DNA from 3 places in the Kitasatospora sp. NPDC058406 genome. Region 2 is predicted to be linked to each of the others. Evidence: riboswitches for the same ligand, from Rfam matches in the RefSeq annotation. Region 2 holds a riboswitch; each other region holds the start of a gene.
The links. Region 2 has a riboswitch for thiamine pyrophosphate ahead of thiO (glycine oxidase ThiO). Riboswitches for the same ligand answer to the same signal wherever they lie in the genome.

Region 1 (9,381 bases), on a different contig from region 2:
GTGCTGGTACTCGCCTGGAACATCCTCGGCCTGGTGTTCAGCGTCGTCGGTGCCCTGCTGAGCCTGGCGATCAAGCTGCTGGTGGTGGTGGGCATCGCCGCCGCGGTGGTGATCCTGGTGAAGAAGGCCGCCAGGAACTGACCCGGCCGGAACCGGTCTTCACCGGCCTCGACCGGTCTCCACCGGTCTCGACCGGCCTTGCGCGGACGCCCGCACCCCTCACCGGGGTGCGGGCGTCCGTCGTCGGGGGCCGGGTCGGCGGTTCAGGCCGGGCCGGCGGTTCCGGGGGGTGCGGCCGCGGGCGCCGCGCGGTCGAGCATCAGGACGGTGTCGAGATCCCAGAGCGGGCGCCAGCCCTGGGTGCGCGCGCGGGCCAGGTCCAGGGTGACGCTGCGGGACAGCTGGTCGACCGCGTACGGGGTCAGACCCGGGACCCGGCCGGTGCGGGCGGCCAGCCGGGCCAGCGGCGCCGGGACGTGGTGGAGCCCGGCGTGCACGCCGTGGGCGGCGAGCACCGCGCGGACCGCCTCGTCGCGCCGGTAGTGGCGGGCGTCGGCGATGTTGTAGGCGCCCGGTGCCCACGGGCGGTTGCCGGGGCGGCCGGTCCCGGCGGCGGCCAGACAGGCGTCGGCGAGGTTCTGCACGGCGGTGAGGCTGAGCCGGACGTCCCCTCCGGGCAGCAGCAGTCGCCCGTGCCGGACCCGTTCCAGCAGCCGGGGCACGAGGTGAGGATCGCCCGGCCCGTAGACGGCGCGCGGACGCAGGACGACCGCCCCCGCCGCGAGCGCGAGCCGCTCACCGGCGGCCTTGGTGCGACCGTACGCGTTGAGGTGACCGCCCTCGGTGGGGTGGTGCTCCCGGACGGACTCGCGGGCGATCCGGGGGTCGTAGACGCTGGCGCTGGAGACCCAGACGACCGGGCGCCCGGCGGCGGCGCGCAGCAGGCGCTCGGTGCCGGTGACGTTGACGGCGAACTGCCCGGCCTCGGCGGCGGAGCCCGGGGGCAGGTCGGCGACGGCGGCGGCGCAGTGCACCACGGCGTCGACGCCGGTGAGGTCAGGGTCGGCGACGGCGGCGTCCCAGTGGACGTGGCGGCCGGCCGGACCGGGGCGGCGGCCGTAGCCGACCACGTCCAGACCGTGGGCGACGGCGGCGCGGACGACGTGGGAGCCGCAGAAACCGCTCGCTCCGGTGACGGCTATCCGCATCGGGGGTCTTCTCGGTGGAGGGCGGCGGCTGCGGCGTGGGGACAGGTGGGTGCGGGCGCCGGGGGCGCGGGACCGGGGGGAACGGTGACGGCGGGCCCGGTCGTGGCGGGGGTGACGGTGGCGGTCGGCGCGACCGCGTCGGCCCGGGCGGTGTCGGCTCGGGCGGTGGGGGTGCGGGTGCGGCGCACGGTGAGTTCCGCCCAGCCGGGGAGCGCGGCGCGGCGGTCGGCCCGGGCACGGGTGACCACCGGGCGGTACGGCGCGAGGGCGAGCAGGAGGTCGGCGAGCAGCACCCGGGCCAGGCCCGCGCCGGGGCAGGCGTGCGGTCCGGCGCCGAAGACGGCCTGGGTGGCGCCCGGACCGGAGGCGGCCTCCGGCCGGTGGGCCCGGGCGGCGTGCCGGGCGACCAGGATCAGCCGGTCGCCGGCCCGGACCCGGCGGCCGAACAGGACGGCGTCCTCGGCGGCCACCCGGGGGAGCAGGGGCGAGGGCGCGGTGAGACGGAGGAGCTCGGCGGCGAGTGCGGGAGCGGTGGCGGCGTCGACCGACGGCCAGAGGCCGGCGTCCGCGCACCAGGCGGCGGCCCGGGGGAGGGCGGCGACGGTGGTGTTGACGGTGGCGACCGCGACCATCGTGTCCAGCGGGTCGGGCAGCAGCGCGGCCAGGTCGGCGGCGCGCGCGGCGGAAGCCCGGGCGGTGCGGCGACGGGGCCGCGGTCCGGGCAGGTGGTCGCGGGCGGTGGCTTCGGCGGCCCGGGCGGCGGCACCGGCCAGGGCGTGCGGGGCGGCCGGGGAGCCGGTCAGCGCGGCGGCCGTCACCCCGGACAGCTCTTGGGCCAGGCGGACCAGGTCGATCGGCCCGTCGGCGATCGCCGGCACCCGTTCGGCCAGCACGGCCAGCCAGTGCGGGCGCAGCCGCCGCACCGCCGCAGAGTCGAGTCCCGCTGCCAACACCCTTCGGGCGGAACGGTGTTCGGCGCCGTCCTGGTCGAACAGGAGCCCGCCGTCGGTCAGTCGGGCGGCGGCTCCGCCGGTGGTGCCGGGCGCGGTGCGGTCGAGCGGGATCCGGGTGAGCGCCTCGCGGTAGGCCTCGGTGTCGTGGACCAGGACGGTACGGCCGAGCCGGACCACCGGGCGTCGGCGGGTGGCGGCGAGCAGGGCGAAGAGCACCGGGTGGCTGTGCAGGTAGACCCGGCGGTCCCGCCGGCGGGCGGCGCGGTCGAGGGCGGCGCGGTCGAGGGCGCTGCGGTCGGGGTCCGTCCGGTCGGGGTCGGTGCGTTCGGGGGCGGTGCGGCTGGGCGTTGCTGCGCCGGTCGGGGCCGGCGAGGGTGCGGGTGCGGGTGCGGTCCGGCGGCCGGCGGGCGCGTCCGGGACGACGGTGTTCATGTGGACAACTCCCCTGCGCAGTAGGCGGATGCGGCAGCCCGGTCGGGTTTGCGGGAACGGCCGGTCAGAGGTACCTCGCCGAACAGGACGGCGTCCGGGCGGGCCGTGCCCATCCGGTCCAGCGGGGCGTTCAGCGCGGCCCGAAGCCGGTCGGGATCGGTGCCGGGCACGGGCTGGACGAGGGCGACCAGCCGTTCGTCGCCGTCCCCGGACGGGACTCCGACCAGCACCGCGAGGGCGACACCCGGCAGGTGCAGCGCCGGTTCGTAGAGGCCGGGATAGATGTTCTCGGCGCGGCGCAGGACCATGTCCTTGAGCCGGCCGCCGAGCACGATCCGGCCGTTCCCGTCGAGCGCGCCACGGTCGCCGGTGCGCACCCACGGGTCGGGTTCCTCGCCCAGGTAGCGGTGACGGGCGCCGGGGCCGGTGAGCAGCAGTTCGCCGTCCGGACCGAGGTCGGTGCGGACACCCGGCAGCGGGGCGCCGACCAGGTCGCCCGGGCCGGTGTAGGCGCTCTTCTCGACCTCCTCGACGGCCGCCGCCGGGAACAGCTCGGTGAGCGCGTACACGCCCCAGGCCTGGTCGGCGCCGGCCTGCTTGACCCGGCGGAGCAGGGCGGCGTCGGCGGGCGCCGAGCCGGTCCAGACCCGCCCGGTGAACCGGGCTCCGACGGCCAGGGCCGCACGCAGCTGCGGCGGGGTGAGATAGGTGTGGGCCGGCGCGAGCCGGGCGAGTTGGCGGGCGAGCGCGGTCGGTGTGCGGGCCGGCAGGGCGACGGCGGCACCGGCGGTGAGGGCGGGGACCAGGACGAAGAAGGTGCCGCCCACGACGGTCGTTCCGGGCCGCGGGTCGACCAGGTCGGTGACCGTGCGCAGCCCGGCGGCCAGGCCGTTCCGGGTGTGCACCACGGCGCGCGGGCGGGCGGTGGTGCCGGAGGTGAAGACGATGACGGCGTCGGCGTCCCGCTCGTGGGTGTCGCGGCCGGGGACGCGGGGCACGGAGGCGCCGAACCGGCCGAGCCGCAACCCCGGTGCGCAGCCGGGCAGTCGTCGGCCGAGGGTGGCGACCGGGCCGATCACGTCCAGCGGGGGCAGGGCGAGGCCGGCGCGCCGGGCCAGCGGCTCGGCCCAGCCGGCCACCGCCTGGGCGGCGGCGTCGGCGAGCACCAGGTCGGGTTGGGCGAGGGCGAGCCGGGCGGCCAGCACGTCGGGGCCGGCGGCCGGGTCCAGGACGGCGATCCGCAGACCGAGCCGGTGCGCGGCGAGCATGACGGCGAGGGCCCGGGGGCCGGGGCGGACGGCGACGCCGAGGGTGGTGCCTTCGGTGAGGCCACGGGCGTGCAGGGCGGTGGCGTAGGTGTCGGCGAGGTCGGCGAGTTCGCCGCGACGGATCCGGACCCGGGTGGTGCCGAGCCGGGTGTGCCGCAGGACGGCCGGGCGGTCGGGGTGGACGGTGCGCAGCGCGTGGGCGAGCCGGTCGAGCATCGGGTGTCCTCGGCGAGGGAGTCTGGCGGGTGCTGGGTCAGGGCAGGGGCAGGGGCAGGGGCAGGGGCCGGGTCAGGGGCTCGGGGCAGGGGCCCGGGTCGGCGCGGAGGGTGGGGCGGCGAGGAGTGGGACGGCGCCGGGACCGGGACGGTTGCCGGGGTCCGCCGTGCTCAGCGGACGTCGACGGAGCGTGGTCCGGCGCCGCGCTCCAGGTACCAGCGCGCCGTGCCGACCACCCCGTAGGCGCGGATCCGCCGGGTGGAGTTCTGCACCACCATGTCCCGGCGGTGCACGATCGCCGTGCTGTGCCGGCGGACCCGGTTGATGAACGTGCGGTCGGTGGGCGAGGGCCGGCGCGGCATGCCGCCGACGGCCTGGTACAGCTCGGCGGTGATCGCCATGTTGTTGCCGGCGTGCATCCGGTACGGGGTGAGGTAGCCGTGCCGGCGCCGGTGCGCGGGCCGGATCCGGCCGAAGAAGGCGCCCAGCGCGACCAGGAGCAGGAAGACGGCCCGCCCGGTCGGCCCGTGCTCGTCGCGGCGGGCGGTGACCCGGCCGCAGACCAGGCCGCCCCCGGCGCACATCCCGGCCCGGGCGGCGGCGCTCCAGCCGGGCTCGGGCAGGCAGTCGGCGTCGGTGCGGGCGAGCAGCGTCGCGCCGTGCGCGATGGCGTGCCGGAAGGCGGTGTCGACCGCCGAGCCGACGCCCTTCTCCGGCTCGACCAGCACCTCGACGGGGAAGGGCGCCCGGGCGGCGAAGGCGCGGACGGCGGCCACCGTGCCGTCGGTCGAGCCGTTGTCGGCGACCAGCAGGGTGAACTCCCTGTCCCGTTGGGCGGCGAGGGCGTCCAGGGCGCCGGTGATCCGGGCCTCCTCCTGGTAGGCGGGGACGACGACCCAGAGCCGGTGGCCGTCCGTCCGGGGGGTCGCCGGGGTGCTCACGACGCCTCCCAGACCATCGTCATCAGGCTGACGCCGCCGCCCAGGCCGAGCAGGAGCACCTTGTCTCCGGTATTCAACTCGTGTCTTATTCGGTCGAGTTGGATGCCGAGCGTAGCGCTGGCGACGTTTCCCAGCTCGGGCACGGTGACCACCAGCTTCTCCGCCGGCACCCCGGTGAGCTCGACGAACCGCTCCAGGTAGGGGACGGTCACCTGGTGCACCAGCACCCGGGCGTAGTCGTCCCAGCCGAGGCCGGTGCGGGCGGCCACCCGGGTCAGGATGTCCCCGCCGATCTTCTCGAAGACGCCGCGCAACTCCTTGCCGCCGCCCCGGAAGTAGCTGTACTCGTCGCCGCGCGGGTGCCGCGAGCCGCCGCCCGGGATCCCGCCGACCTCCCAGTGTTCGGAGGCGGTCTCGGTCTCGATGTCGAGGATGCCGCCGCGTTCCACCGCCTCGACCACGACGGCGGCGCCGGCGTCGCCGAAGGTGTAGCCGGCGAACCCGTCGCGGAAGTCGGCGAGGCCGTCCGGGTCGCGCCGCATGGCCCGGCTCGGCGTCTCGCCGGTGACCACCAGGGCGCGCCGGGCCCGGCCGGCGAGGATCATCGCGCGGGCCAGGTCGATGCCGTTGAGGAAGCTGTTGCAGGCGTTGCTGACGTCCAGCGCGTGTGCGCGGGAGCCGAGTTCGGCCTGGACGAGGTGGGCCGTGGCGGGCTCGCAGACGTCCCGGGTGGCCGAGGCGTACAGCAGCAGGTCGAGGTCGAGCGGGTCCAGTCCGCGGGCGGCGAGGGCGCGCCGGGCGGCGCCCACGGCCAGCGTGGAGGCGTACTCGCCCTCGGCCGCGAAGTGCCGGGTGACGATGCCGGTGGCCTTCTCGAACGTCCGCTCCGGCAGGCGGAGTCGGCCGCCGGCGGTGACCTCGTCCTGGAGCTGCTGGGAGGTCAGACGGCGGGCGGGCAGGTGGGCTCCGACGGCGGTGATGCCGATCCGCGCGGTGGCTGCAGGGTGCATGTCCCCATCGTCCGGCGGACGCACCCGCGCCCACCTGAGTACCCGTACTCAGGTGGGCGCGGGCGGCTACCCAGTCACGTCACTCCTCCGTGGTCCGGTCCGCGGGCACCCGGTCCGCCGGCGTGCGGTCGACCGGAATCTGCTGGACGGCCGCAGCCGGTGCCGCGGTGGGTGCCGCGGCCGGTGCGGCCTCCGGCCCGATGGTGGTCAGCAGCTGGCGGGCCAGGCCGAGCCCGGTGCCGCCCATGGTGAGCGCCTTGGCGAACAGCTCGCCCATTCCGTCGGCGCCGTTGAGCAGCACCATGTGCTCGACGTGGCCGAACGACTCGGCGGCGGCCAGCACGATGTCCGGCCACTTCTCCGCCAACTCCTGTGCGACCAGAGCCTCCTGGTTCTCGGCCAGCGCGTCGGCACGGGCCTTGAGGCCCTCGGCCTTGGCGAGACCGAGAGCCCGGACGGCCTGCGCGTCCGCCAGACCGCGTGCCTCGGCGGACGCCGCCTCCGCCTCGCCGGTGGCCCTGGTCGCCTCGGCGGCGGCCAGGCCGCGCAGCTTGGTGGCCTCCGCCTCGGCCTGGGCCGCGATGCGGACCCGGCCGGCCTCGGCCGCCGCCTTCAGCTCGGTCTCCTGGGCCTGGGCCTGGGCGGCGGAGATCCGGGCGTCACGGTCGGCGTCCGCCGTGGTCCGGGTGTCGTACGCCCGGGCGTCGGCCGGTTTGCGGACGTCGATCTGGAGCTGCTGCTCCTTCCGCTGGGCCTCCAGCTCGGCGACCCGGGTCTCCTGGACCACCACCTGCTGCCGGGCGCCGGCGTCGGCGAGCGGGCCGGCCTGTCGGGCCCTGGCGTTGGCGGTGTCCCGTTCGGCCTGGTAGGAGGCCTGCTGGATCTCGCTGTTGCGGGTCGCCTCGGCCTTGCGGGCGGCCGCCTCCTGCTCGGCCTCGGTGGCCAGCCGGTCGGCGTGCGCCTGCGCGATCCGGGCGTCCCGCTGGACGGCTGCGGCGTGCGGGATGGCGAGGTTCTTGATGTAGCCGGTCGGGTCGATGATCTCCTGGATCTGCAGGGTGTCGATGATCAGCCCGAGCTTCTCCATCTCCAGCCCCGAGGCGGCCCTGGTCTCCCCGGTGAGCCGCTCGCGGTCGCGGATCATGTCCTCGACGGTGAGCCCGCCGACGATCGACCGCAGGTGTCCGGCGAAGACGTTGTGGACGCGCTGGCTGATCAGCTTCTGCTGGTCGAGGAAACGGCGGGCGGCGTTGGCGATCGAGACGTCGTCGTCGCCGACCTTGAAGATCACCACGCCCTTCACCCGGACCGGGATTCCCTGCGTGGTGACGCACTCGACGTTCAGTTCGGCCTCGTTGAGGTCCAGCGAGAGCCGCCGGACGCCCTGCAGGCCGGGGGTGACGAGGGTCCCCCGGCCGGTGACGATCCGGAATCCCAGCCCGTCGCCGACCCCCTCGGTCCGGTGCCGGGAGCCGGAGATGATCAGAGCCTCGTTCGGCTCGGCCACCCGCCACATGAGTTTGAAGAGTGTGATTCCGAGGAGCAGTGTCGCGACCACCGCTCCGGGGATGAGGTACACCATGGTTCAACTCCCCCTTCCGGCGCAGGAGATGCGCCGTCTCGGATTCTCCGCCGGAGCCAAACCGATGGAAAGGGAAGTGACATGACGCTCTGTCACAAGGTCGTCACGGGCCTATGGGCGCTACGTACACGGTGCGCGGCGGCTGGTACTCGATCACCAACACCGGTGTGCCGACCGGCAGTCGGTCCCCCGGTACGGCGAGGTAGGCGAGGAACGCCTCGGCGCCCTGCCGCTCCGGGACGTGCACCATCACCTCGCCGACCAGCCCCGTGCCGACCGTCCCGGTGACCCGCCCCGTGCTTCCGACCACGCCGGCCTCCCTCTCGTCGTCCCCGCCGTCGACCCCGCGACTGCCAGTCTGCCCGGCCGGGGCCCGATTGCCGGTCCGCTCGGCCGCGACCGTCCGATTTGCCGGATTCGACACCCGTCGGCCGGCCGTTCCGACCCCCTCTGGACCTCCGGCGTTCCGCTCGCTACGGTGTTGGACGTCATGCGCAGGCAACACGGCCTGCGGACACGGGAGCTCGGAGCACCGGGCTGAGAGGGCGCTGACCGGAACGTCGTCCGACGTGCCGACCGCTGCGTCGACCGCAGGAACCTGACCGGGTAATGCCGGCGTAGGGAGTAGAAGGTCTGATGACCACGTTCGACGCACAGCCGCAGTCTGCCCGGAACTCCGCCGTCTCCAGCGCGGGTACCGGCTACCCGACCCCGGCCTGGCGCAAGGCCTACCGCGACGGGTCCCGCCCCGACCTGCGCGTTCCGTACCGCGAGGTCGTGCTCACCAACGGGAAGACCGTCCCGCTGTACGACACCTCCGGGCCGTACACCGATCCGGCCTACGAACCCGACGTGCGGCGCGGCCTGCCGGCCCTGCGCGACTCCTGGATCCGTCAGCGCGGCGACGTCGAGGAGTACGACGGGCGCGAGGCGCGCCCCGAGGACGACGGCATCAAGCACACCTCGCCGCGCGGCGGAAACCTGCGCAACCTCGACGCGGTCTTCCCCGGCCGTCCGCGCCGCCCGCTGCGCGGACGCAGCGGTGCCGTCACCCAGCTGGCCTACGCCAAGCGCGGCGTCGTGACGCCCGAGATGGAGTTCGTCGCCCTGCGCGAGGGCCTGGCGGCCGAGTTCGTGCGCGACGAGGTCGCCCGCGGGCGCGCCGTCATCCCGGTCAACGTGAACCACCCCGAGGTGGAGCCGGCCGTCATCGGCACCAACTTCCTGGTGAAGATCAACGCGAACATCGGCAACTCCGCCGTCACCTCCTCGATCGAGGAGGAGGTGGAGAAGATGACCTGGGCCACCCGCTGGGGCGCCGACACCGTCATGGACCTCTCCACCGGCCGCAACATCCACACCACCCGCGAGTGGATCCTGCGCAACTCCCCCGTGCCGATCGGGACCGTGCCGCTCTACCAGGCGCTGGAGAAGGTCGACGGCCGGGCGGAGGAGCTCAGCTGGGACGTCTACCGCGACACAGTCATCGAGCAGTGCGAGCAGGGCGTCGACTACATGACCGTCCACGCGGGCGTGCTGCTGCGGTACGTTCCGCTGACGGCCCGCCGCAAGACCGGCATCGTCTCGCGCGGCGGATCGATCATGGCCGCCTGGTGCCTGGCGCACCATCAGGAGAACTTCCTCTACACCAACTTCGCGGAGCTCTGCGACATCCTCGCGCGCTACGACGTCACCTTCTCGCTCGGTGACGGCCTGCGCCCCGGTTCGATCGCCGACGCCAACGACGAGGCGCAGTTCGCCGAGCTGGAGA
Region 2 (9,381 bases):
GGTGAAGGTCGGCCGCATCGCCGGCCAGTACTCCAAGCCGCGCTCCAAGTCGACCGAGACCCGCGACGGCGTGACCCTGCCGGTCTACCGCGGTGACTCGGTGAACGGCTTCGACTTCACCCCGGAGTCCCGGATCCCGGACCCGGAGCGCCTGAAGCGGATGTACAACGCCTCCGCGGCGACGCTCAACCTGGTGCGCGCCTTCACCACCGGCGGCTACGCGGACCTGCGCCAGGTGCACGCCTGGAACCAGGACTTCGTGCGCAACTCGCCGGCCGGCCAGCGTTACGAGCAGCTCGCCCGCGAGATCGACAACGCGCTGGCCTTCATGAACGCCTGCGGCGTGGCGCCGGAGGAGTTCAAGACCGTCGAGTTCTTCTCCTCGCACGAGGCGCTGATCCTCGACTACGAGACCGCGATGACCCGGGTGGACTCCCGGACCGGCGATCTGTACGACGTCTCCGGCCACATGGTCTGGATCGGCGAGCGCACCCGCCAGCTGGACCACGCGCACATCGAGTTCGCCTCGAAGGTGCGCAACCCGATCGGCGTGAAGCTCGGTCCGACCACCTCGGTCGACGAGGCGCTCACCCTGATCGAGCGGCTCGACCCGGAGCGTGAGCCCGGCCGGCTCACCTTCATCACCCGGATGGGCGCGGGCAAGGTCCGCGACCACCTGCCCACCCTGGTGGAGAAGGTCACCGCCTCCGGCGCCCAGCCGGTCTGGATCTGCGACCCGATGCACGGCAACACCTTCGAGGCGTCCAGCGGCCACAAGACCCGCAGCTTCGACGACGTGCTCGACGAGGTCAAGGGCTTCTTCGAGGTGCACCGCGCGCTCGGCACCCACCCGGGCGGCATCCACGTGGAGCTGACCGGCGACGACGTCACCGAGTGCGTCGGTGGCGGCGACGAGGTGCTGGTCGACGACCTGCACCAGCGCTACGAGACGGCCTGCGACCCGCGGCTCAACCGCAGCCAGTCGCTGGACCTGGCGTTCCTGGTGGCCGAGATGTACCGCGGCGGGAACTGAGCGTCCGCCCCGGGCCGCCCGGGCCGCCGCCGAGCGGCGCACCGCGCGGACGATGTGACGAAAGCCCCTCCGGATTCGGGACTCCCGAGTCCGGAGGGGCTTTTTCGCACCCGGATCGCCGGGTAAGGTGAGGCTTAGTGAGCTAAGGCAATCCTTAGTCAAGATCCATTCCGCTTCACCCCCGGGAGAGACCGCGATGTACGTGTGCATGTGCCATGCGGTCACCGAGGCCCAGGTGAAGAAGGAGATCGACGCGGGCGCCAACACGCCGCGCCAGATCGCCAAGGGCTGCAAGGCGGGCACCGACTGCGGCTCCTGCGTCCGCCGGATCCAGGCCCTGCTCGGCGAGCACGGTGCACGGCCCTGCCCCACCGCCCGGCTCGCCGTCAGGCTGGGGCTCGCCGACCCGGAGGCGCCCGACGAGCCGGCGGTCGCTCCGATGGGCCCGATGGCTCCGCTGCGCGTGGCCTGAGCCGGGACTCAGGACTCCGGCTGCTCGATCAGCTGGGCGAGGTACAGCGCCTCCCCGAGCCTCTCCAGCAGTTCGAGCTGGGTGTCGAGGTAGTCGATGTGGTGCTCCTCGTCCGCCAGGATGGACTCGAAGATGTTGGCCGAGGTGACGTCGTTCTTGGCCCGCATCACCACGATCCCGCGCTTCAGCCGGTCGATCGCCTCGACTTCGACCTGGCGGTCGGCCTCGAACATCTCCTTGACCGTCTGACCGATCCGGACGTGGAAGAGCCGCTGGTAGTTGGGCAGGCCGTCCAGGAAGAGGATCCGGTCGGTGAGCACCTCGGCGTGCTTCATCTCGTCGAACGACTCGTGCCGGGTGTACTTCGCGAGCTTCGTCCAGCCGAAGTTCTCCTGCATCTTGGCGTGCAGAAAGTACTGGTTGATTGCGGTCAGCTCGGCGGTGAGCTGCTCGTTCAGGAACTCGATGACTTCTGCGTCGCCCTTCATGGCGCTGCCTTCCTCTGTGCGTCCGGGAAACCTCGGCCGTACCCTCCGGCTGCACGCATCCTGGCACCGCGGCGGGAGGAAATTCCAGTAAGTTCACACTCACTAGGACATGTGTCGGAATATCCGATTTGCTTGTCCGTTGGCCCGTACGGGCGGGGCGTGCGGGCCTGGAAAGGGGCGCGCGCCGGGCGCCGTCCGCCGTCTGTCACCATGGGATCCATGGGTCAGTCCGAACAAGAACCGCCGCCGCCGTCTGACCCGAGGCTCCCCCCGGGCCAGCGCGCCCGACGCGGCTGGCCTGCGCTGCACTACGGTCCGGTGCCCCGCTTCAAGCCACTGACGTGGGACCTCCAGGTGTTCGGTGCGACCGCCTCGGCGGAGAAGCACAGCTGGGACTTCGACGGGTTCACCGCACTGCCCCGCACCACCGTCCGTGCGGACCTCCACTGCGTCACCAAATTCTCCGTGCTCGACAGCGAGTGGACGGGCGTGTCGGCCTCCGTCCTGCTGGAGCTGGCACCGCCGGCCGAGGACGTCAGCCACGTCATGGTCTGGGCCGAGTACGGCTACAGCGCCAACCTGCGGCTCGCCGACTTCGCCGACCCGGCGACGATCCTCGCGACCCACCGCAACGGCGAGGCCCTCACTGCCGAGCACGGCTTCCCGGTCCGGCTGGTCGTCCCCGGCCGGTACGCCTGGAAGGGGCCCAAATGGGTCCGCGCGGTCGAGTACATGCGGGCCGACCGGCGGGGCTTCTGGGAGGAACGCGGCTACCACAACCTGGCCGACCCCTGGCAGGAGCAGCGCTACTCCCACCAGGAGGAGCCGGGCGACGGGCCACTGCGCTGACCGCGCGGGCGGCCCGGCCGGCCGCGGCCGGCTAGAGGAACGGGAACGTGACCGTGACCACGGTGCGCTGAGGACGGCGCTCCCCGGCGGCCGGCGACTGGCCGGAGACCTTGCCGGTGCCGAACAGGTTCACCCCGCTGCTCTGCATGGCGAACCCGGCGGCCTGGAGCGCCTTCTCGGCCGCCTCCTTCGACATCCCGGCCACGTCCGGGACGGCCACCATGCCCTTGCTGACCACCAGCGAGACCGGCGTGTTCTCCGCGACCTGCTGCCCGGCCGCCGGTGAACTGCTGATCACCGATCCCTCCGGGACGGTGTCGCTGTGCGTCTCGGTCACCGTCCCGGCGGCCAGCTGCGCACCGGCCAGCGCCGAGGACGCCTGCGCGGACGGCTTGCCCGCCAGCTCGGGCACCGCGATCCGCTTCGGCCCCCGGGACACCGTGACCGTCACGGTGTCGCTCTTCCGGGCCCGCGCGCCGACGCCCGGGTCGGTGGAGATCACCAGCCCCGACGGCACGGTCTCGCTGTACACCTCGGTGAACCGGCCGTGCATGTCGGCGCCGTCCAGGATCCGCTGGGCCTCGGCCCGGTCCTTGCCGAGCACCCCCGGCACGGTGCCGTACAGCGCGCCGGAGAGCGCGTACGTGGTGCCGCCGACCAGCAGCACCAGGGCGGTCAGCACGGCCGTCCAGATCAGCGGCCGGCGGGGGAGGCGGCGCAGCCGGCCGGGGGCCCGGCGGGAACGGACCGGCGGCGGCTCGTCGTACGGGCGCGGCTCGGCGAGCAGCTGCTCCATCACGTCCGGCGGCACGTCCAGCACGCTGGTCCGCTCGACCGGGCGGCCGGCGGCGATCACCGAGGTGGGCTCGGCGGTCGGGTACTGCGGGCTGGGCCGGGTGGAGGCGGGCGGTTCGGCGTCCAGCTGGTCCGGGGTGAGCGTGCGGCGCACCCGCTGGAGGGCGGCGAGCAGCTCGACCGCGTCGTGGGGGCGGGCCGCGCGGTCGCGGGCGCAGGCGCCGGCCACTATCGCGTCCAGCCCGGGGCCGACGCCGGGCACGTCGGCGGAGGGGGCCGGAACGTCCTCGTGCAGGTGGCGGTACATCACCTGGACGGGGTTCTCGCCGGTGTGCGGGCGGTGTCCGGTGAGCATCTCGTAGAGCAGGATGCCGGCCGCGTAGACGTCCACCCGCTGGTCGGTCTCGTCGCCCGGTCGGATCTGTTCGGGCGCCAGGTAGGAGACGGTGCCGAGCACGGTGCCGGCGGTCGCGGCGGTGGAGGCGCCGTCGGCGGTGTTCAGCACCCGGACCAGTCCGAAGTCGGCGACCTTGACCAGGCCGTCGTCGGTGATCAGCACGTTCTCGGGCTTGACGTCGCGGTGGACCAGGCCGGCCCGGTGGGCGGCGCCGAGCGCGGCGAGCACCGGCTCCAGGATGTCCAGCGCGGCCCTGATGGAGAGCGCGCCGCGGTCGCGCAGCAGGTCGCGGAGGGTGCCGCCGGGGACGTACTCCATGGCGAGGAAAACGTTTCCGCCGTCCGCGCCCTGGTCGAAGACGTTGACCACGTTCGGGTGGGCGAGCCGGGCGACGGCCTTGGCCTCGCGGATGAACCGGGTCGTGAAGGCGGTGTCGCCGGCGAGCGTGGGGTGCATCACCTTGAGCGCCACGACCCGGTCGAGCCGGCTGTCGGTGCCCTGGTAGACGGTGGACATGCCGCCGGCCGCGATGCGCCGCTCGACCAGGTACCGGCCGTCGAGCAGGGTACCGATCAGGGGGTCGCGCAGTGCCATGTCCACCCGGCGAGTCTAGGGCTTGGGCCCCGGCCGGCCCCGGGAGGCACCGCTCCCGGGGCCGGTCTGTGCCCGGTTCGTGACACCGTGCGGCGGCGCCGGTGCCGGGGCCGCGTCGGAACGCCGGGTCAGAACGCCGGGTGCTCGCGGGTGTCCAGCTCGGCCCGGCCGGCCATCGCCGAGGAGGCCTCGGCGTGGAAGCGGCGCGGGATCCGGCCGGCCCGGTAGGCCAGCCGGCCGGCCTCGGCGGCGTGCCGCATCGCGTCGGCCATCAGCACCGGGTCCTGGGCGCGGGTGACGGCGGAGGCGAGCATCACGGCCGCGCAGCCCAGCTCCATCGCGAGGGCCACGTCGGAGGCGGTGCCGGCGCCGGCGTCCAGGATCACCGGGACGCCCGCGCTCTCCACGATCAGCTGGAAGTTGTGCGGGTTGCGGATCCCCAGGCCGGAGCCGATCGGGGAGCCGAGCGGCATGATCGCCGCGCAGCCGACGTCCTCCAGCTTCCGGGCCAGCACCGGGTCGTCGTTGGTGTACGGCAGGACGGTGAAGCCGTCGTCGACCAGGATCTCGGCGGCGTCCAGCAGTTCGATCGGGTCCGGCAGGAGGGTCCGCTCGTCGGCGATCACCTCCAGCTTCACCCAGTCGGTGCCGAGCGCCTCGCGGGCCAGCCGGGCCGTCAGCACGGCCTCGCCGGCGGTGAAGCAGCCCGCGGTGTTGGGCAGCACGCGGATGCCGTTGCGGGTCAGCACGTCGAGGACCGAGCCCTGGGTGGCGGCGTTGACCCGGCGCATCGCCACCGTGGTCAGCTCGGTGCCCGAGACCCGCAGCGCCTGCTCCAGGACCTCCAGGCTGGGGGCGCCGCCGGTGCCCATGATCAGGCGCGAGCCGAAGGCGGTACCGGCGATGGTGAAGGCGTCGTCGGCCATGTCAGCCTCCCTGGACGGCGGTGAGGATCTCGATCCGGTCGCCGGCGGAGAGCTCCGTGCGCGGCCAGTCGGTGCGTGGCACCACGGTCTCGTTCAGCGCGGCGGCGACCCCGGAGTGGGCCCGGCTGAGCGTGGCCACCACCTCGGCGAGGGTGGTCGGGGCGGCGACCGTCCGGGGCTCGCCGTTGACGTGCAGGGTGATGTCGCTCATGCGGGGACCTTCGTGAAGCGGGCGGGGGAGAACGGCTCGGCGAGGTCCGGCGTCACGCCGGTGGCCAGGTACTCGGCGAGCAGGTCGCCGGTGACCGGGGTGAGCAGCACCCCGTTGCGGTAGTGACCGGTGGCCGCGACCAGGCCGGGCAGCGCGGTCGGGCCGAGCAGCGGCGCGTTGTCGGGCGAGCCCGGGCGCAGACCGGCGGCGGTCTCGGTCAGCGGCAGCTCGGTGATGCCGGGGACCAGCTCGTGGGCGTCGCGGAGCAGCTCGTACACGCCGCCGGCGGTGACCGTGGTGTCGTACCCCTGCTCCTCGCTGGTGGCGCCGATCACCAGCTCGCCGTTCTCCCGCGGCACCAGGTAGAGGTGCTGCCCGCGGACCACCGCGCGGACGTTGCGGGAGAGGAACGGCCGGTACGCCTCGGGGACCAGCAGCCGAAGGATCTGGCCCTTGACCGGGCGGATCGCCGGCAGCACTCCCTCCGGCAGCCCCGGCAGCAGGTGGCTGCGGGAGCCGGCGGCGAGGACGACCTGGTCGGCGGTGACGCTCTCGCCGGTGGACAGCCGGGCGCCGACGGCGCGGTCGTGCTCGACCAGCAGTCCGACGGCCTCGGCGCGGTGCAGGAGCACGCCTGCGCGCTCGCAGGCGCGCACCAGGGCCCCGGCGAGCCGGCGGCCGTCGACCTGGTGGTCGTCGGTGACGTGCAGGCCGCCGCGGACGCCCGGGGCGAGCATCGGCTCCAGCCGGCGGGCCTCGCGGCCGGTGAGCCACTGCGAGTCCAGGCCGAGCCTGCGGTGGAAGTCGTGCAGTTCGCGCAGTTCCGCGCGGTCGTCGGAGTCCAGGGCGACCGCGATCGTGCCGCACTGCCGGTAGCCGGTGTCCTGGCCGCCGCTCGCCTCGGTGAGCTCGGCGGCGAAGGCCGCGTAGCGCTCGTTGGACGCCATGCCGAGGCGCAGCAGCGGCTCCTCGCCGTACTGGAGCTCGGTGACCGGGGCGAGCATCCCGGCCGCGACCTGGGCGGCGCCGCCGCCGTGCGCCGGGTCGGCCACGACCACGCGGAGCCCGCGCTGGGCCGCCCGCCAGGCGACCACGAGTCCGATGACGCCGCCGCCTATCACCAGCACGTCGGCCTGGGCGCCTTTCGCCAAGCGTGTCAAAGTCGCTGCTCTCCCTTCGCCGGTATGACCCGGATCAGGTTCGGACGGTCGCAGGCCGTTCCAGCCCGCCTCTCAGCCCGGTACGCCGGGCTCCCGTGATGGTGCCCCCACCATAACTCCGGGGGGTGCGGCCGTTGAAGGCGCGTACGAGGGGCGGAACGGGCCCCGGGCGGGCCGCCCGGACCGGACCGGAGGGCCCGGGGCCGGGCTGGGTACAGTGACGGGCGTGGCGGACAAGAGCGGGGCGGACCGGACGGATCAGGTGGTCGTGGTCGGCGCGGGGCTGGCGGGGGCCCAGTGCGCCCTCGTGCTGCGGCGCGACGGCTGGCAGGGGCGGATCGTGCTGGTCGGCGCGGAACCGCACGCGCCGTACGACCGGCCGCCGCTCTCCAAGGACGTGCTGCTCGGCAAGGCCGACACCACCGCCCTCGACCTCGACCTCGACTTCGGGCAGCTGGACGTCGAGCTCCTCACCGGCCGCCGGGCCACCGGCCTCACCCCCGGCGTGCTGCACACCGACGCCGGCGACCTGCCCTACGGCTCGCTGGTGATCGCCACCGGCGCCGAACCGCGCGCCCTGCCCGGCGCCGAGCGGGCCCACCTGCTGCACACCGTGGACGACGCGCTCGCCCTGCGCGCCCTGCTCCGCCCGGGCCTGCGCCTGGCGCTGGTCGGCGCGGGCTGGATCGGCGCCGAGGTGGCCACCGCCGCCCGGGCCGCCGGCTGCGAGGTGACCGTCGTCGAGGCGGGCCCGGCCCCCGTCCCCGGCGCCCTGCCCACCGAGATCGGCCGGGTGATGGCCGGCTGGTACGCCGAGGCGGGGGTCGAGCTGCGCTGCGGCGTGGGGGTCGCCGCCGTCGAACCGGGCGCGGTGCTGCTCGCCGACGGCTCGCACCTGCCGGCCGACGAGGTGGTGGTCGGCGTCGGGGCCCGCCCGGCGACCGGCTGGCTGGCCGGCTCCGGCGTGGAGCTGGACGCGGCCGGCGCCGTCCTGGTGGACGAGCGGCTGCGCACCGGCCTGCCCCGCGTCTTCGCGGCCGGCGACTGCGTCAGCTACCCCTCGGCGCGCTCCGGCGTCCGCCTGGCCGTCCAGCACTGGGACCACGCGCTGCAGTCCGCCACGGCGGCGGCGGCCTCGGTGCTCGGCACGGACGCGCCGCCGTACGACCCGGTGCAGTACTTCTGGTCCGAGCAGTTCGGCCGCAGGGCGCAGTACGCCGGGCGGCACGCCGAGGGCGACGAACTGCTCTGGCGCGGTTCGCCGGACGGGCCGGACTGGTCGGTGCTCTGGCTGCGCGACGGCGCCCTGCGCGCGCTGCTCGCCGTCGACCGCCCGCGCGATCTGACCCAGGGCCGACGGCTGGTCGAACGCGGTGCGGTGCTGGACAGGGCCCGTGCGGCGGACCCCGCGGTACCGCTGAAGTCGGCCGTCGCCGGGTAGTCCGCGGGGCCGATTGGTGCGCGGCGGGCCGCGGAGGTGGCAGTCTGGTGACGTGAGTGAGATCGAAAGCAAGATTGAAGCCCTGGTCACCGACTGGATGTACCTGCCCGACATCTCGGAGCAGTGGGGGGTCCGGGTCACCGAGGTGCGTGACATGGTCAAGCACGGCGGACTGATCGCCGTGCGCCGCGGCCCGAACAGGTCGCTGCAGGTCCCGGCCGCGTTCATCGACGGCACCGGGCTGGTCAAGCACCTGTCCGGAACGCTGACCGTGCTGCGCGACTGCGGCTACAACGACGTGGAGATCCTGGAGTGGCTCTTCACCGAGGACCCGTCGCTCCCCGGCAGCCCGATCCAGGCGCTGCAGGAGAACCGCGGCACCGAGGTCAAGCGCCGCGCCCAGGCGATGCTGATCTGATGGCGGCCGACACCCGGCGTCGGAGTCTCGCCGACGCCCGGCTCTACCTGTGCACCGACGCCCGCCGTGAGCAGGGCGACCTCGCCCAGTTCCTCGACGCGGCGCTGGCCGGCGGGGTGGACATCGTCCAGCTGCGGGACAAGGGCCTGGAGGCCAGGCAGGAACTCGCGGCGCTGGAGGTCTTCGCCGACGCCTGCCGGCGGCACGGCGCGCTGCTCGCCGTCAACGACCGCGCCGACGTCGCCCATGCGGCCGGACCGGACGTGCTGCACCTCGGGCAGGACGACCTGCCGGTGCCGGCCGCCCGCGCGATCCTCGGCGACGACGTACTGATCGGGCGGTCCTGCCACGCCGAGTCCGAGGTGGACGCGGCGATCGCGGAGCCCGGCGTGGACTACTTCTGCACCGGGCCGGTCTGGCCGACCCCCACCAAGCCGGGCCGCCACGCGCCGGGCCTCGGCCTGGTCTCGTACGCGGCCGGGCGGCCCACCGACCGGCCGTGGTTCGCCATCGGCGGCATCGACCTGGGCAACCTGGACGAGGTGCTGGCCGCGGGCGCCCGCCGGGTCGTGGTGGTCCGGGCGATCACCGGCGCGG
Region 3 (9,381 bases), on a different contig from region 2:
GTCGGCGGCGGCGGCACCGGCCCCGGCGAGGAGCAGTCCCGCCGCGAGCGGGGCCGCCACCAGAAGACCGGCCACCTTGCGGGTACGGATGCGAGCCATGAGAGCCTCCAAGAAACGGTAAATCGTGCAATGTGTGCGGGAGTTCGCCGGCCAGACGAACACCTGCGGGCTGCGACGCCGAGGGAAAGACTTCCGCAACAAATCGACAAAGCACTACCTCCCGGCAGGCTTTTCGCCCTTTAGCGTGATATCCAGCAGCCCGGTGCATAACCCGGGCCCAAACGGAAAGCGCGCCGACACACCGCCACCGACCTGCCGCATCGCCCGAACGGTCGGACACGATCGAAGCTCCAGGGGCGGCACGAAGGGCAGCACACGGAGAACCCGGCGCACAACCCTGGCGCGGAACATCCCTGAACGCGCCCCCTGAAAGTTCGGTCGCGCTACCGTGTCGACATAGTGAGCCATTCTGCGACAGTCTGACAATCCGGTGATTCACCGATCGGCCGGGAATCCGATCAGATCGCTTTACCGGGGTTGAGAATGCCCAACGGGTCGAAGACCGCCTTCAGCTGCCGCTGCAGCTCCCACGCCACCGGACCGAGCTCCCGCGCCAGCCACTCGCGCTTGAGCAGCCCGACCCCGTGCTCCCCGGTGATCGTGCCGCCCAGCTCCAGCCCGAGCGCCATGATCTCGTCGAAGGACCGCTGCGCCCGCGCCGTCTGCTCGGCGTCCGCCGCGTCGAAGATGACGATCGGATGGGTGTTCCCGTCCCCCGCGTGGCTCACCACCCCGATGGTCAGCCCGTGCCGCTCGGCGATCACCGCGACGCCGGCCAGCATCTCGGCCAACCGTGAACGCGGCACCGCTACGTCGTCGATCATCGTGGTGCCCAGCCGGTCCAGGGCGGGCAGCGCAAGGCGGCGGGCCTCCAGCAGCATCTCCGACTCCGCCTGGTCGTCGGCGGGCACCACCTCGGTCGCCCCCGCGGCCCGGCAGAGATCCCCCACGGCGGCCAGGCGGTCCACCCGGTCCGGACCGTCGAAGGCCACCAGCAGCAGCGCCCGGGTCGACTCCGGAAGTCCCATCTGCCCCAGCTCGTTGACCGCCCGGACCGACACCGCGTCCATCAGCTCCATCAGCGACGGCGTGAAACCGCGCGCCATCACCTCGCAGACCGCGTCGCACGCCGCGGCCGCGCTCGGGAACTCCGCCGCCAACGCCAACTGCGGCTCGGGCGCCGGTCGCAGCGCCACCACCGCCCGGACCACCACGCCCAGCGTGCCCTCCGAGCCGACCAGCAGCCGGGTCAGGTCGTAGCCGGCGACGCCCTTGGCCGTCCGGCGCCCCGTGGTCAGCAACCGCCCGTCCGCCAGCACCACGTCGAGCCCGAGCACGTACTCGCTCGTCACGCCGTACTTCACGCAGCACAGCCCGCCCGCGCCGGTGCCGATGTTGCCGCCGATCGTGCAGGACTCCCAGCTCGACGGGTCGGGCGGATAGGCGAGCCCCGACTCGGCCGCCGCCCGGGAGAGCTCGGCGTTCACCACACCGGGCTCGACCACCGCAATCCGGTTCACGGGATCGAGCTCCAGGATCCGGTTCATCCTCACCATCGACAGCACGATGCAGCCGTCCACGGCGTTGGCCGCACCGGAGAGCCCCGTCCGCGCCCCCTGCGGGACCACCGGGACACGAAGGGCCGTGGCGGTCCGCATGACGTGCTGCACCTGCTCGACCGTCTCCGGGAAGACCACCACGGCCGGGACACCGGCCTCGCAGAACCCCGCCATGTCGCGGCTGTAGGCGGCCGTCACATCCGGGTCCACCGCCAGCGCTCCGGGAGGGAGACCCTCTGCCAGCCGGTCCGTCAGATCACTCATCGCCGCCTCCGCCCGCGCGGCCCGGGCCTGCCGCACCGGTGCCGCCGCTGTGTCGCTCCGTCAACGTGCCGGCGCCCCGGTCTCCCTCGCCGCCGTCGTGCTGGTGCCGTGCGGGGCAGGGGCAGCACCACGGGCCACCGCTCCGGACCGGCCCTCCGACCGCGTCCGGCTCTCGCACTCTGCCCGGCGCCCGGCCACCCGGCAAGTACGCAGCTCCGCGCCCCACCCGCACGCACCCAAGCACCCAAGCACCCAGGCTCCCAAGCGCCCGGCTACCGGCTACCGGCTACCGCTCAGGACGGCCGGACGGCCGCAGCGCCCTGGAGCCCAGTGCGGCGAGCCCTGCCGCGGCGGTGGCCGACGCACAGAGCACCGTCGGCACCCGGGCGCCGGCCGCGTCGGCGAGCAGGCCGAGAAGGCCGGTCGAGACCACCAGCGCCGCGCTCTGCACGAGCGTCAGCAGTGCCTGCACCCTGGACAGGTGGCCGACCGGCGCGGCGGCCAGGACGAGCGGGCCGAGCCGGCCGGCGAACAGTCCCGACCCCACCCCCGTCACCACCCCGCCCAGCACGGCCACCCCGGGGTCCGGCGCCCAGGCCAGCACCGCGACGCCCAGGGCCGCCGCACCGAGCCCGACCCCCGCCACGGCCCCCGGCCCGCCCCCGGACCTCACCCCGGACCGCGCCCCGGACGCGGCCCTCCCCGACCTCCGACGCGAACCGCCCCGGCCCCGACCGCCGCGCAGCGAGAGCAGGACCGCCACGGCGAGCACGCCCGCGCCCTGCCCGCCCGTGACCAGGCCGGCCGCACCGGCACCCCACCCGTGCTCCCGCGCCAGCAGCGGCACGAGCAGCGAGCCCACCGGCAACAGGACCCCCGCCGCCGCCCCGGCGAGCAGCAGCGCCGCCCGCAGCAGCCGGTCCCCCGCCGCCGACCGCACCCCTGCGGCCGCCTCACGCAGCAGCCCGGGAACGACGACGGCCGCCTCCGCCCCACGCTCCCCCGCCCCGCCCTTCGCCGGGGCCGTCTCCGGGGTCGCCGGAGCCAGCTCCGCGTCCCCCCTGACCCGCACCCGCAGCAGCACCAGCAGGAGGACCGCGAAGCTCACCGCGTCCGCCAGCGCCGCCACCGGCAGCCCACCCACCGCGACCAACGCCCCGCCGATCGGCGCCCCGAGCAACGCTGCCATCTGACAAACGGCCTGACGCAACGCCAGAGCGCGGGGCAGTTGCCCCGGCTCCACCAGCCGGCGCGGCATCGACCCGCTCGCCGGAAGGTAGAACGCGTCGACCACCCCGACCACCACGGCCGCCACGACCAGCAGCCGGAGCGGTGTGCCCCGGCCGCCCGCCGCCACGGCCAGGGTGAGCGTCGCGGCCAGCATCACCGCGTCCCCGGTGAGCATCACCCGGCGTGCGCCCCACCGGTCGGCGACCGCACCGCCCAGCAGGACCAGGACCGTGCGCGACACGGTGATCGCCGTGAGCACCAGGCCGGCCGCGCCGCCGCCGTGCGCGGCCGCGGCCCAGCCCAGGGCGAAGTACAGGGCGGCGTCGCCCAACGCCCCGACCTGGGTACCGGCCAGCCAGATCAGGTAGGACCCCGGCAGGCCCGGACGGCTCGTGTCGGCGGATCCACCCCGGTCGGCGGATCCGCTCGGGCTACCCGGGCTGCCGGCTCCGTCGGGCGCGGTCGCACCGGTGATCGTCATGCCGGCCGACGCTAGGACCCTCGACCGGCTTGAGGGCAAGCTCCGACCGGTGCGGCGCCTACGCCCGGCCCACCGGCTCCTGGAGCTCGGTCACCCAACCGGCCGGGTCGTCCGGGCACTCCAGGTAGAGCTCCCGCGCGTACCCGGCCGAGCGGTACCCGTTCTCGTCGATGAACCGCGCCAGCGCCTGGAAGGAACCCAGCGTGTCGTCCATCGAACCGCGGTGCACCACGGTCACCGCTTCCTCGATCTCCGGCAGGTCGACCACCGCGAAGCCGTGCTCCCCACCCGGCTCCACCGTGGCCCCGACCGGCACGGCCACCCGTACCAGCACCGCCGCCCCGTCCCCGTCCGGGAGGTCCTCGTAGCAGGCGACGGACGGTCCCGTCTCCGCCACTCCGGCCGCCGCCAGCCTGCCGCAGAGCTCCGCGAACAGCGGCCCGACCACCGGCCCGACGTCCTCCGGCTCGTAGCTCGCAGCGACCGCCGTCAACTCGGCCACCCGCACCGACGGCACGCGCTTCACCACGACATCGTGCGTGGACATGGTCCCCTCGCTCTCGATCGTCCGGAGCCTCGCCTCGACCCGGGTCAGCCGCTCCGCGTCCGCCGCCATCGCTGCGGCGAGCTCGGCCCGCCGCAGCCGCAGCATCCCGCGCAGCTCGGCCGCGCCCACCTCCTCGTCCAGGACGGCCCGCACCTGCTGCAGCGTGAAGCCGAGGTCCTTGAGGGCGATGACGCGGTTGAGCCGGGCGAGTTGGGCCGCCTCGTAACAGCGGTAGCCACTGACCGGGTCGACCCGGGCCGGGCGTAGCAGCCCGATCGCGTCGTAGTGGCGCAGCATGCGGATCGACACCCGGCCGTGCTTGGCGAAGTCTCCGATGTTGAACATGATGCCTCCAGTGCAGACCCTCACACCGTGTCATGGTCAAGCAGCGGGACTCCGCCCTCCCTGCACTCCTCCCCGCCTTCCTCCCCGTACTCCTCCCGGTCGCCCTCTCGCCGTCGTCGTGCCCGGACCGTCCCCGCCGCTCAGTCCGTGACGTCGAACCCCCGCCGGTCCCCCAGTGCCTGCAGGCTCCGCTGCCCGGGGATCCCGTTCGCGTCGCCGCCCGAGTAGCCGAGGCTGCGCTGGAACGCCGCGTACGCCTGCACCGACCGGGTGCCGAGCGAGCCGTCCACCCAGCGCTGCTCCAGGAACCCCTCGTCGGCCAGCGCCTGTTCGACGATCCGGACCTCGCCGCCGTACGTCTGATGGCCCTGCTCGGCCCCCGGATCGGTACGCGCCGCCGCCACGACGTGGGCCAGCGAGACGCGCCGCGGCGAGGGCAGCCGGCCGAGCAGCCTGCGCAGTGACCCCTCGCCCGGGACCCCGTCCGCGTCGGGCCCCGACAGGCCCAGACTGTGCTGGAAATCCTGGTAGTTGAGGGTGTCGGCGTCCCGCCAGTCCTGGTCCGGCCCGGACTGGTAGTGCCGTCCGAAGCCCTGCCGGACCAGCGCCTGGCCCACCTCCAGGACGTGCGGCCCGTGCGCCCCGTAGCCGTACTCCAGGCCGTTGAGGGTCACCCGGTACCGGGCCGGGCCGGTGGAATCGGCCCGCGGCGGGGGCACCGGCGCCCCGCCGCCCGCCTCCGCCACGATGCCGGGCAGCACGACCTCGCGGAACTGCCGGGCCCGAACCTCCCCCGGGCAGGCCGTCCCACCGTCCGACCACTCCGGGAACATCCGGTGCACCCCGAACCCGGCGGCGTCCGAGGACGGGCAGGCCCGTAGCGGGATGTCGTGCCGCTGGTGCAGCCATACGCCGAGCGCGATCAGCGCCCTCACCTGCGCGTCCGTCCACGGGTCGGTGCTCCGGTCGTCACTCGCCGACTCGATGCTCACCGCCCCGGTGCCGTCGGCCCGGCGGTTGGCGCGCATGTTGGCGTCGGCGCGGGTCTCGGTGCCGACGAACTGACCGACCGAGCCGTCGTACCCCACCCCGAAGTGCGACTCCAGGTTGGTCGAGTCCCGCCAGTACTCGTACATCCGCCGCGGCGTCCACGGCGCCGCCACACTGTGGAAGATCACCTGCGTCGGCGTGATCGCCGCCTGCTCGTCCGACTCGGGCTGGAGCTCCATCTTCTCCGCACCGGGGTACCAGGCCATCCGTCTCTCCTCGCCAGGCCCAGGGCAGTCCGCCCCTTGCATCCGGCTAAACGAGACGCACACCCCCACACGAGGACACCTCGGCCCCAAACCCCCCGTTCAGGTGAAACCGGGACAACTCTGCTCCCCCGGGCCCCACCTCCCCCCACCCCCGAGAACACCGAAGGCGGGTGCCGGAAGCTTCCGGCACCCGCCTTGAGCAGGTGGTTTTCTCCAACCAGCGGAGAGCGTGGGATTCGAACCCACGGTACGGGGTCACCGCACGACAGTTTTCAAGACTGTTCCCTTAGGCCGCTCGGGCAGCTCTCCAGGCGGAGGTCAGCCTAACGGGTCCGGCGGGCTTCGGTGCACCGGGTTTCGGGGCGGGGTGGGGTCAGTTGTCGCCGACGCGCTCGGCGAGGGTGACCTTGGTGTTCAGGGTCTGGCCGTTGCGGGTGTACTCGACGTCGACGGTCTCGCCGGGCTTGTGCGTCCAGATCTTGCTGACCAGGGCGGGACCGTTCTCGATCGGGCTGCCGCCGAGCTTGGTGATGACGTCGCCCGGCTTGAGGCCGGCCTTGTCGGCGGCGCCGCCGGGGGTGACGGCCGGGGTGCCCTGGATGTCGCGGGTCTGGATCTGGGCGCCGTCGCCCTTGTAGTCGTCGTTGCGCAGGACGTCGAGCTTCGCGTACACCGGCTTGCCGGTCTTGATCAGGGTCTCGGCGACCCACTTGGCCTGGTTGACCGGGATCGCGAAGCCCAGGCCGATGGAGCCGGCCCGGCCGTTGCTGGAGGCGTTGGACTGGATCGCCGAGTTGATGCCGATCACCGCGCCGCCGGAGTCGAGCAGCGGACCGCCGGAGTTGCCGGGGTTGATGGAGGCGTCGGTCTGCAGGGCGTTCATGTAGGAGGACTGGGCGCCGGTCTCGTCGCCGGAGGCGACCGGGCGGTCCTTGGCGCTGATGATGCCGGTGGTGACCGTGGACTCCAGGCCGTACGGGGCGCCGATGGCGATGGTGGAGTCGCCGACGTTGACCTTGTCGGAGTCGGCCAGCGGAAGCGGCGTCAGCTTGCCCTTGGGCGGGCTGTCGAGCTTGATGACGGCGACGTCGTAGCCCTCGGCGCGGCCGAGCACGGACGCGTTGTAGGACGAGCCGTCGGCGAACTTGACGGTCAGTTTGCCGCCGCTGGACGCGGGCGCGACCACGTGGTTGTTGGTGAGGATGTGGCCCTCGGTGTCGAAGACGAAGCCGGTGCCGGTGCCCGACTCGCCGTTGCCCTGCGCCTTGATGGTGACGACGCTGGGCAGCGCCTTCTGCGCGATGCCGGCCACCGAACCCGGGGCGGCCTCGTTCTTCTGGGAGTTGTTGGCTTGGACGGTGGTGCTGGTGCGGTCGGCTGCGGCGCTGACGCCCTTGTCGTCACGGTCCGCGACGACGACGCCGACCGCGCCGCCGGCGATGCCCGCGACCAGGGCGACGGCCGCGACCAGGGCGATCAGGCCGCCGCGCTTCTTGCGCGGGCCGCCGGGCGTGGGGGCGCCGGGGTACTCGGACGGGTAGCCGAGCGGGCCGCCGGGGCCACCGGGCGCGCCCGGGCCGCCCGGGGTGATGTCGTGCGCGGCCCAGCCGCCGAGCGGCTGGCCGGCGCCGAACGGGTGGTGCTGGCCGGTCGCGCCGTGGCCCTGCGGCGCGGCCGGGGCGCCGTACGGGTCGTGGGCGGCGAGGGCGGCCGGCGGGACCGGCGTGCCGGGAGCCGGCGTGGCGTACGGGTTGCCGACCGGCGCGGCCGGTGCCACCGGGGCGGCCGGCGCGGGCGGCAGGACCGGCGGCGGGGCGTCGAGGTACCCCGCGTCGGCGGCCGGCGCCGGGGCGGCGGGCGCCGGCTCCGGGGCGCTGACCTTGCTGAACGCCAGCGTGGGCGTGAACCCGCCGTTGCCGCCGTTGCCGCCGTCGGCGGCCGGAGCGGCCTGATCGGACGGGGACCGTTCGGCAGCGGGCGTCGCTACGGGGGAGGGGACGGCCGCAGACTGCTGCGCCGGACCGTCAGGACCGGGAACCACCACCCCCTGGCCGCCGGAGGGCTGCTCCCCCTGCGGCCCGGTGGACCCAACCTCGCGCTCGGTGCTCACGGACGACCTCCATAGCTGACAGGACCAACAACCATAGTTTTTCGCACACTCGATTCGATTGCCGTAAGGAGGCTTCTGAAGAAGTCATAAGAATCCTTAGGCCGGCCAGACAAACCCCGGAACATCCGGCCCCGCGGGCCCCCTGCGCGCCGGCTCCGCGCCCGGGCCACAGCCCCTTCGTACCCCCACCGCACTCCCGCCACGTTCCTGCCGCACCCCCGCCGCGCCCCTGCCGCACTCCGTCGGCCCCGGCCCCCGGGCCCCCTGGCCTTGGCGTTCTCCGCCGTGCCGGTTAGCCTGTCGCTCACAACTGACACGCGGGAGCTTGGACCCACCAGGCTGAGAGTGCGCCGGTCGACCGTACGCCACGGAATCCGCGGGCGGGCGTCGAGGGGGCGCAGACCGCCGGAACCTGTCCGGGTAATGCCGGCGTAGGGAGTATCGGCCATGCCGCCTGCTTCGCCATCCTCGTCCTCGGGTACGCCCGCGTCCAAGGGTCTGCCCCCCTCCGGGGACGCCGGGGGCACCGTCCCCGGTTCCCGGGCGGCCGATTCCGGCCGTCCCGCCGGTCCCGCCGGTGCCGCCGTCCTGGACCGCCCCGCGGCACCGGCCGGAGCCCGTGTGGAGGCGCCGCTGGTGCTGGACACCGAGCCGCCGCGCACGCTCCGCTTCCGCGACCACTTCGCGCTCTGGATGAACCTCGGCGTCTCGCTCATCGGCTTCACCACCGCCGCCACCGTGCTCGGGGCGCCGGGCAGCGAGCTGTCGCTGGCCGCCGCCGTGACGGCGATCGTGGCCGGCACCGTGGTCGGCACCGCGATGCTCGGGGTGGCCGCGTTGATCGGCGCCCGCACCGGCGCGCCCGCCATGGCGAACCTGCGCGGGCTGTTCGGGACCCGGCTCTCGTACGTGCCGACGGTGCTCAACATCGTCCAGTGCATCGGCTGGGGCGTGTACGAGCTGCTGGTGATCGCGATGGGCGCGCAGACCGTCGTCGGTACCGGCGGCTACCGCTGGGTGTTCGTCGTGCTGGCCGGTGCCGTCACCACCGCGCTGACCATCTGGCCGCTCGGCGCGATCGCGGTGCTGCGCCGCTTCGTCGCCGCGGCGGTGGCGGTCGCGATGGTGTACTTCACCGTCCAGCTGGGCCGCAACGGCGTGTCCGACCCGGGCGCGGGCAACTGGCACGGCTTCCTGAAGGCGACCGACGCGATGATCGCGGTGTCGATCTCCTTCGTACCGCTGGCCGCCGACTACACCCGGCACTCGCGCACCCCGCGCTCGGCGTTCTGGGGCAGCTTCTCCGGCTACACCGTGGCGCAGGTCTGGTGCTACGTGCTCGGTCTGTTCGCGCTGCTCCAGGCGGACGGGGACGCCACCCGGATCTTCGACTCCTTCCTCGGCGTCTGGGCCGGCTGGCTGTTCCTGCTGGTGCTGGTGCTCCGCGAGACCGACCAGTCGTTCGCCAACGTGTACTCGACCGCGATGTCGATCCACAACCTGCTGCCGAAGGTCGACCGCCGGGTGCT

Region 1: another riboswitch for thiamine pyrophosphate. It lies ahead of thiC (phosphomethylpyrimidine synthase ThiC); the one in region 2 lies ahead of thiO (glycine oxidase ThiO).
Region 3: another riboswitch for thiamine pyrophosphate. It lies ahead of ACFWOG_RS17840 (purine-cytosine permease family protein); the one in region 2 lies ahead of thiO (glycine oxidase ThiO).

Annotation. Positions count from the first base shown of each region.
Region 1 covers NZ_JBHXKE010000139.1:12,894-22,274, reverse strand. The annotation lists gene ACFWOG_RS25170 (DUF5326 family protein) at 1-141, shown strand, start outside; gene ACFWOG_RS25165 (NAD(P)-dependent oxidoreductase) at 264-1,208, opposite strand; gene ACFWOG_RS25160 (cytochrome P450) at 1,199-2,593, opposite strand; gene ACFWOG_RS25155 (class I adenylate-forming enzyme family protein) at 2,590-4,077, opposite strand; gene ACFWOG_RS25150 (glycosyltransferase family 2 protein) at 4,248-5,018, opposite strand; gene ACFWOG_RS25145 (3-oxoacyl-[acyl-carrier-protein] synthase III C-terminal domain-containing protein) at 5,015-6,028, opposite strand; gene ACFWOG_RS25140 (SPFH domain-containing protein) at 6,108-7,610, opposite strand; gene ACFWOG_RS25135 (hypothetical protein) at 7,714-7,920, opposite strand; TPP riboswitch at 8,117-8,251, shown strand; gene thiC (phosphomethylpyrimidine synthase ThiC) at 8,247-9,381, shown strand, end outside.
Region 2 covers NZ_JBHXKE010000002.1:6,403-15,783, reverse strand. The annotation lists gene ACFWOG_RS00595 (class II 3-deoxy-7-phosphoheptulonate synthase) at 1-1,033, shown strand, start outside; gene ACFWOG_RS00590 (bacterioferritin-associated ferredoxin) at 1,230-1,505, shown strand; gene bfr (bacterioferritin) at 1,514-1,993, opposite strand; gene ACFWOG_RS00580 (molybdopterin-dependent oxidoreductase) at 2,204-2,842, shown strand; gene pknB (Stk1 family PASTA domain-containing Ser/Thr kinase) at 2,874-4,628, opposite strand; gene ACFWOG_RS00570 (thiazole synthase) at 4,757-5,554, opposite strand; gene thiS (sulfur carrier protein ThiS) at 5,556-5,765, opposite strand; gene thiO (glycine oxidase ThiO) at 5,762-6,916, opposite strand; TPP riboswitch at 6,920-7,032, opposite strand; gene ACFWOG_RS00555 (NAD(P)/FAD-dependent oxidoreductase) at 7,152-8,366, shown strand; gene ACFWOG_RS00550 (Rv2175c family DNA-binding protein) at 8,419-8,784, shown strand; gene thiE (thiamine phosphate synthase) at 8,784-9,381, shown strand, end outside.
Region 3 covers NZ_JBHXKE010000080.1:20,910-30,290, forward strand. The annotation lists gene ACFWOG_RS17805 (hypothetical protein) at 1-99, opposite strand, end outside; gene ACFWOG_RS17810 (FAD-binding oxidoreductase) at 519-1,883, opposite strand; gene ACFWOG_RS17815 (MFS transporter) at 2,170-3,594, opposite strand; gene ACFWOG_RS17820 (MerR family transcriptional regulator) at 3,653-4,486, opposite strand; gene ACFWOG_RS17825 (peptidoglycan-binding protein) at 4,627-5,742, opposite strand; tRNA gene ACFWOG_RS17830 (tRNA-Ser) at 5,964-6,051, opposite strand; gene ACFWOG_RS17835 (trypsin-like peptidase domain-containing protein) at 6,116-7,852, opposite strand; TPP riboswitch at 8,160-8,307, shown strand; gene ACFWOG_RS17840 (purine-cytosine permease family protein) at 8,474-9,381, shown strand, end outside.